DNA from 2 places in the Streptomyces odontomachicola genome. Region 1 is predicted to be linked to the other one. Evidence: riboswitches for the same ligand, from Rfam matches in the RefSeq annotation. Region 1 holds a riboswitch; the other holds the start of a gene.
The links. Region 1 has a riboswitch for cobalamin ahead of ABEE00_RS32575 (cobalamin biosynthesis protein). Riboswitches for the same ligand answer to the same signal wherever they lie in the genome.

Region 1 (3,393 bases):
AGGTCCTCATCCCGGCCATAGCGGCCCCGCTGGTCGCGGGCATCGCCGCGATGCTGGCGACCCGGCTGACCTACCGGCTGGCGCACAAGGCGGGCGAGGAGCAGACCGCGAAGGGCTACCGCGCCGGTCAGATCACCTCGGCGGGACTGGTCTCGCTGGCCCACGGCACCAACGACGCGCAGAAGACCATGGGCGTCATCACCCTGGCACTGATCGCGGGCGGCGCGCTGGCGCCGGACGCCGATCCGCCGCTGTGGGTCATCGCCTCCGCGGGCCTGGCCATCGCGCTCGGCACCTACCTGGGCGGCTGGCGCATCATCCGCACCATGGGCAAGGGCATCACCGACATCCAGCCGCCGCAGGGCTTCGCGGCGCAGACCGGTGCGGCGGCCACCATCCTGGCCTCCTCGCACATCGGCTTCTCGCTCTCCACCACCCACGTCTGCTCCGGCGCGATCATGGGCTCGGGGCTCGGCAAGAAGGGCGGCGTGGTGCGCTGGTCGACCGCCGGACGGATGGTCGTGGGCTGGGCGCTCACGCTGCCCGCCGCGGGCCTCGTGGCCGGTGGTTCGGCGCTGCTGGCCAAGCAGGGCACCTGGGGCGTGGTCACGGTCGGCGTGCTGGCCCTGGCGATCTGCCTCGCCATCTGGGCGGCCGCGCGCCGCGAGCCGATCGACCACACCAACGTCAACGACGCGCAGGTCTCCCCCGCCGCCGAGGACGCCGGGGAGCCGCAGGGCGTGGTGACCGCCGCGGTGCGCGCGGTCAGCCCGCCGCCCGCTGCAGCGGCGGCGACGGCGGACGGGGACAAGCCCGTCGCCGGCGTCGGGGCCGAGGGTCCTGCCGCTCCGGCCAGGCAGCACACGGCCGGCGTTTCCTGAGGCCGCGACGGCCGAGAGAGAAAGAAGCAGGGTTATGGACATCGACTGGGCCGCACTCGGCGAGGTCTTCGGCGTCACGCTGGTGGCGACGGTCGGACTCGTGGGCGTCTTCACGCTCGGCATCGTGGGCTCCTCCGCACCGCGCGGGCAGGGCGGCGGCGCTCCGGCGCTCGCACGGACCGGCGCCGTGGCGTGCTTCGCGGTGTGCGCGGCCGCGGTGGCGTTCGGCATCTGGATCATCGCGGCGGGCGGCAAGTAGGCGCCCGCCGGCTTGTCGCAGCGTTCCCCCGGGCCCGGCGCCCGGGGGATTTCTGCTGCCGTACGGGACCTCCGTACTCCCCCGCGGAGAACCGCCGCACTCCCCCTCACCGAACCGCCGCACTCCGCGCGGTGGTATCGCTCACAGTCCGACGTCCCAGGTCAAGGCGAAGTTGACGGGGGTTCCCCCGCATGGTGGACTTCACGTTGCCCAGCGGCGGCAGGAGAGGAAGCCGGTGAGAATCCGGCGCGGTCCCGCCACTGTCACCGGGGAGCGCTCCCCCATCAACAGGCCACGGCCCAGGTGCTGAACCGGGCTGGAAGGCAAGGGGGTTGGTGCGCAGGCACCGCAGCGAGCGCCGATCCGGGAGCCAGGAGACTCTCGCCGCCGGACACGTCGAGCCAGGGCGAGGACCCTGAGTGAGGACACACCGCCATGCCTGGCACAGCGTCATATCCGTATCTTCCGCGCGTACGAGGGCACGTACGTGGCGTCTTCGCGCGCTGACGGCATGCCGAGTGTGGATCGCACGGCGGCCGCCCATGTGACCGGCGCCGTCCTCGGCTACGCGCTGGACCTCGCCGTCGGCGACCCGCGCCGCGCCCACCCCGTCGCCGCGTTCGGGCGCGCGGCCGGAGCGCTGGAGCGGGCTCTCTACCAGGACCGCCGCGCCGCGGGTGTCGCGCACACCGCGCTGTGCGCAGGGGGGACCGTCGCCGCCGCCGCGCTGCTCACCCGCGTACTGCCGCGGCCCGTGCCCCGTACGGCCCTCACCGCCGCCGCCGTCTGGGCCGTGGTCGGCGGGGCCTCGCTGTGTGCAGAGGCGAAGGCCATCGGAGAGGCGCTGGAGCGCGGCGACGTGGACGGCGCGCGCGAGCGGCTGCCCCATCTGTGCGGCCGCGACCCGCAGGCGCTGGACGCCGACGGCATCGCGCGAGCCGTCGTGGAGTCGGTCGCGGAGAACACCTCGGACGCGGTCGTGGGCGCCCTGGTGTGGGGCGCGCTGGGCGGTGTGCCCGGGCTCGCGGGGTTCCGTGCCGTGAACACGCTGGACGCGATGGTGGGTCACCGTTCGCCCCGTTACGCGAAGTTCGGCTGGGCGGCGGCGCGGCTGGACGACGTCGCGGGGTGGCCGGGCGCCCGGCTCACGGCGCTGCTCGCGGTGGCGGGCGGCGGCGACCCGCGCGGCGCGGCGCGCGCCTGGCGCGCGGACGCGGGCCGGCACCCCAGCCCCAACGCGGGCCCCGTGGAAGCCTCGTTCGCGGGGGCACTGGGCGTGCGCTTGGGGGGCACGCTCTCGTACGGCGGCCGGACCGAGCACCGTCCCGCGCTGAACTCCGGCGGGCGCCCTGTGCGTTCCGGCGACATCGCGCGGGCCGTGCGGCTCTCGCGGCGCGTCGGCGCGCTGGCGCTGGCCGTCACCGCCGCGGGGCACCTGGCCGCGCGGCGCAGGAAGGGGAGGGTGTGAGCACGAGCCGTACCGGAGGCGGGCTGCTGGTCGCGGGGACGACCTCGGACGCCGGCAAGAGCGTGGTCACCGCGGGCATCTGCCGGTGGCTGGCGCGCAAGGGCCTCAAGGTGGCGCCGTTCAAGGCGCAGAACATGTCGCTGAACTCGTTCGTCACACTCGACGGCGCCGAGATCGGCCGGGCCCAGGCGATGCAGGCCGCGGCGGCGCGCACCGAGCCCAGCGCGCTGATGAACCCCGTGCTGCTCAAGCCAGGCGGCGACCGCACCAGCCAGGTCGTGCTGATGGGCAAGCCGGTGGGCGAGCTGAGTGCGCGCGGCTACCACGCCGGGCGGCAGGGGCAGTTGGCCGAGACCGTCAACGGGTGCCTGGAGGAGCTGCGCGGCACCCACGACGCGGTGATCTGCGAGGGCGCGGGCAGCCCCGCCGAGATCAACCTGCGGCGCACCGACATCGTGAACATGGGCCTGGCCCGGGCCGCACGCCTCCCCGTCGTGGTCGTCGGGGACATCGACCGCGGCGGGGTGTTCGCCCAGTTCTTCGGCACGACGGCGCTGATGTCGGCCGGGGACCAGGAGCTGCTGGCGGGCTATCTGGTGAACAAGTTCCGCGGCGACGTCTCGCTGCTGGAGCCGGGGCTCGCGCAGCTCCGCGACCTCACCGGGCGGCAGACGCTGGGCGTGCTTCCGCATCAGCACGGGCTCGGCATCGACGAGGAGGACGGCCTGCGGGTGTCGCTGCGCGGCACCGTACGGGAGTCCAGCGCGGCGCCCCCGCACGGCAGC
Region 2 (3,393 bases), on a different contig from region 1:
GCTCGACCACGGGGACGCCGTACCCGGAGGGGCCGCCGGCGCCGGGAGCGCCCGCGGTGCCGGGCTCAGCGGCGGGGGAGGGGGCGCGGGTCATACGGGAACTCCTTGCGTGGAAATGCGGTTGGGAGGAGTGGGGGAGGACATTCGGGAAGGAGCGCGCAGGTCCCCCTCACATCTGGCTCCGCAGGACGAGGGGAAGTACGAGGGCGAGCGCGGCGATCCCCGCGAGGAGCGTGGCGGAGGAGGCCAGGAAGCGCGGGGACAGGTGCGCGGGCGGCACCTGGACACGGAGCGTGCCGTCGTATCCCCGGCCCGCGAGCCCGGTCTGCAGTCGCGACGCGCGGTCGAAGGCGCGCACGAACGAGGTCGCGCCCAGCGCCGCCAGCGAACGCCACGCCGCGGAGCGGGTGGTGTGGCCGAGGCGGGCCGCCTGCACCTGCCGGATCTGGTTCATGGAGTCCAGCAGCAGGAAGCTCATGCGGTAGACCACCATCGCCACGTCCACGACAGCGGCGGGCACCCCGGCGCGCACCAGCCGCGGCAGCACGTCGGCCACCGGAGTGGTGAAGGCGAACAGCAGCACCCCGAGCGAGGCGGCCGAGGTGCGCAGCAGGAGCCCTCCCGCGTGCGCGGGCCCGCCGGGCGCGAGGGCGATCAGCCCGTGCGGACCCGCGACCTGGAACAGCAGCGGTATGGCCCCGGTCACGCAGAAGCCGAGCGGAATGCGGTAGGCGCGCCACAGCTTGCGGGGCGGTACGCGGGCCGGGCCGAGCAGCACGGACAGCGCCGCCGCGGCGACCAGCGCCGCGCCGGGCCAGGGCGGCAGTGAGATCGCGAGAATGGTCAGGCCGAGCCCGAGGAACGCCTTCTCGGCCGGATGGCGGTGGCGCCAGCGGCTGCTGTACGCGGCCGCGTCGATGGGCAGCACGGCGGGTTACGGGCGCTGGTCGGGGGTGGCGGCGGTACGGGCGTCGGCGGTGCCGGTGGCGGCGGTACCGGCACCGGCGCTACCGGCATCCGCGGCGTCCGTTCCGTGCTCGCCCTCGACCTTGCCGTCGCCCTCGCCCGTGTCCGTGCCCGCGCTCGTGCCTTCGCGCTGTGCGGCCAGCGCACGCGCCTCGCCCTGCTTGCGGCCCCTGCGGAGGCCGAAGTAGTAGGTGAGCACGCCCGCGCCGAGCGCCGCCTGCAGTGCGAAGAGCGCCGACTCGACCTCGCCAGACGGGGGTTCGTAGAGCGGCGAGAACCACGGCTTGTAGTCCGGCTTGAGCTGCGTGATCGCCGATTCGGCCTGCGCGTCGGAGCCGGTGAAGGGCTCCTTCTTGTGGTCGCCGAGGCCGAACGCCAGCGGGATGACGGCCAGCGCCAGCACGGCCACCACCAGCAGCGTGTTGATCTTCGCGTTGCGGCTCATTCGGACACCGCCTCCTTCCGCTCGCCCTGCTCGCCGGCCGTGTCCCCGCCGTCCGCGCGATCCTGGGTCTCCTGCTTCCGCGCGGCGCCGACCCGCTTCAGGACGCCCAGGCGGATCAGCTCGCCCTTGCTGGACTGCTGGAGGAGCCGCATGACCAGCACCGTGAGCAGTCCCTCGCTGACGGCCAGCGGGATCTGGGTGACGGCGAAGATCCCGGCGAACTTGGCGAGCGCGCCCAGGAAGCCGCTGCTCGCGTCCGGGAAGGCCAGCGCGAGCTGGACGCTGGTGACGCAGTACGTGCTCAGGTCGGCGACGAACGCGCCGAAGAACACCGCGACCATCAGCGGCGCGCCGGACCCGCGCAACAGCCGGTAGATCCCGTACCCCGCCCACGGCCCGACGATGGCCATGGAGAACGCGTTCGCGCCCAGCGTGGTCAGCCCGCCGTGGGCGAGCAGCAGCGCCTGGAAGAGCAGCGTGATGGTGCCCAGGACCGCCATGATGGGCGGCCGGAAGAGCACGGCGCCCAGCCCCGTACCCGTGGGATGCGAGCAACTGCCCGTCACGGAGGGGATCTTCAGGGCCGAGAGGACGAAGGTGAAGGCGCCGGAGGCGCCGAGCAGCAGGGTGCTCTCCGGGTGTGACTTGACCTCGCGGGTCAGGGAGCGCACGCCGTGTATGACGAACGGTGCGGACGCGACGCTCCAGGCGACCGCGTGCGCAGGGGGAAGATACCCCTCGGCAATATGCATGCTAGGGAAGACCTCTCCAGCACCTCGTGGATGGACAACGCACCCTGGCCGGTCTCCTGGCTCACGGGCGCACCTGACTCCGCCTTCCCGGACTCCGCGGTCGTACGCGGAGGTCCAGTGGCTTCCCGGAGGGAGGAGCCGGACTTCCCGATCACAGTGGCGAGGGCCGCACCGGTTTCTCACCGGTTTCCCGAACACCAAGGCCGTTGGACAGTAATGCGACGGACGTGTCCAGGACAAGCTGGCCGCCGGGGGCGCAGTGGCGCGTGAGCGGCGCGTACGCGTGGCGCCTACGGCAACATCCGTACGCGGGCGGGGAGTTGGCGGCCAGGGTGCTCGGGCCGTCGAGTGCGGCGAGCGTTTGCGCGCTTTGCTGAACGTTCGCCCCGCGCGGGCTTTCGCTTGAGTGTTTGTCTTGTGAGCGTTTCCGTTGACCGGTTGTCCCGTACCTCTGGCGCCGGAACGATGGCGGACCGTTCGAGGCCGTACCGGCGCACCGACCACGCTCCGACCCCGCGCCGGCCATCTCCGGCGGCCCGCGCGCCGCCGCCAGCGGAAGGGGACCTCATGCGTCTGCGTAAGCGAACCGCCCTCCCGGCAGCCGCCCTGACCTGCGCCGTCGCGCTGACCGTGAGCAATCAGGCGGGGGCGGCGCCGGTGTGGGACGGCGATGCGGGGCAGGGTACGGGGGTCTTCGCGAGCACCCTGTGCGACGACCCGGGCAGCGTGACCGCGCAGGACAATCACGACGGGCGCGGCAAGGTGTTCAAGTTCAACAAGCCACGAGGGCTCAAGCGTTGTGAAGGGCACGGAAGCCGCGTGGACGGCTCGCCCTACGCGTTCCGGAACAACGCGACGTACTACGTGGGCTGGGACACCCGCACCAACACGGACGACGCCGGGACGATATTCCAGTGGAAGTCCTGGGGCACCAACGACGAGAACCAGCAGAACTATCCGGTGCTCATGAAGGTCGAGGGCGGCGAACTCAAGCTCTTCCACGTCGAACCGGGCGAGAAGTGGACGCTCCAGTGGAGCACCCCCGTGCGCAAGGACACCTGGAAGCGGATCGTCCTGGGCATCCACACCTCTCAATCCGCCGACGAGGGGCGGGTGGAGCTGTACTACAACGGCGCGAAGAAGGCCGACTTCCACGGCCGCACGTGGGACGACAAGGGCAATGTGCCGCGCTGGGGCAGCTATGGGGCGGAGGTCCAGGATCAGCCGGTC

Region 2: linked by a shared signal. The riboswitch ahead of ABEE00_RS07025 (energy-coupling factor ABC transporter permease) and the one ahead of ABEE00_RS32575 (cobalamin biosynthesis protein) in region 1 are both predicted to bind cobalamin.

The regions. Positions count from the first base shown of each region.
Region 1 is NZ_JBCFOK010000024.1:51,778-55,170, reverse strand. Features, by position in the region: gene ABEE00_RS32585 (inorganic phosphate transporter) at 1-881, shown strand, start outside; gene ABEE00_RS32580 (hypothetical protein) at 916-1,140, shown strand; cobalamin riboswitch at 1,366-1,521, shown strand; gene ABEE00_RS32575 (cobalamin biosynthesis protein) at 1,652-2,608, shown strand; gene ABEE00_RS32570 (cobyric acid synthase) at 2,605-3,393, shown strand, end outside.
Region 2 is NZ_JBCFOK010000003.1:406,019-409,411, forward strand. Features, by position in the region: gene ABEE00_RS07010 (energy-coupling factor ABC transporter ATP-binding protein) at 1-94, opposite strand, end outside; gene cbiQ (cobalt ECF transporter T component CbiQ) at 170-928, opposite strand; gene ABEE00_RS07020 (energy-coupling factor ABC transporter substrate-binding protein) at 935-1,411, opposite strand; gene ABEE00_RS07025 (energy-coupling factor ABC transporter permease) at 1,408-2,163, opposite strand; cobalamin riboswitch at 2,193-2,379, opposite strand; gene ABEE00_RS07030 (heparin lyase I family protein) at 2,731-3,393, shown strand, end outside.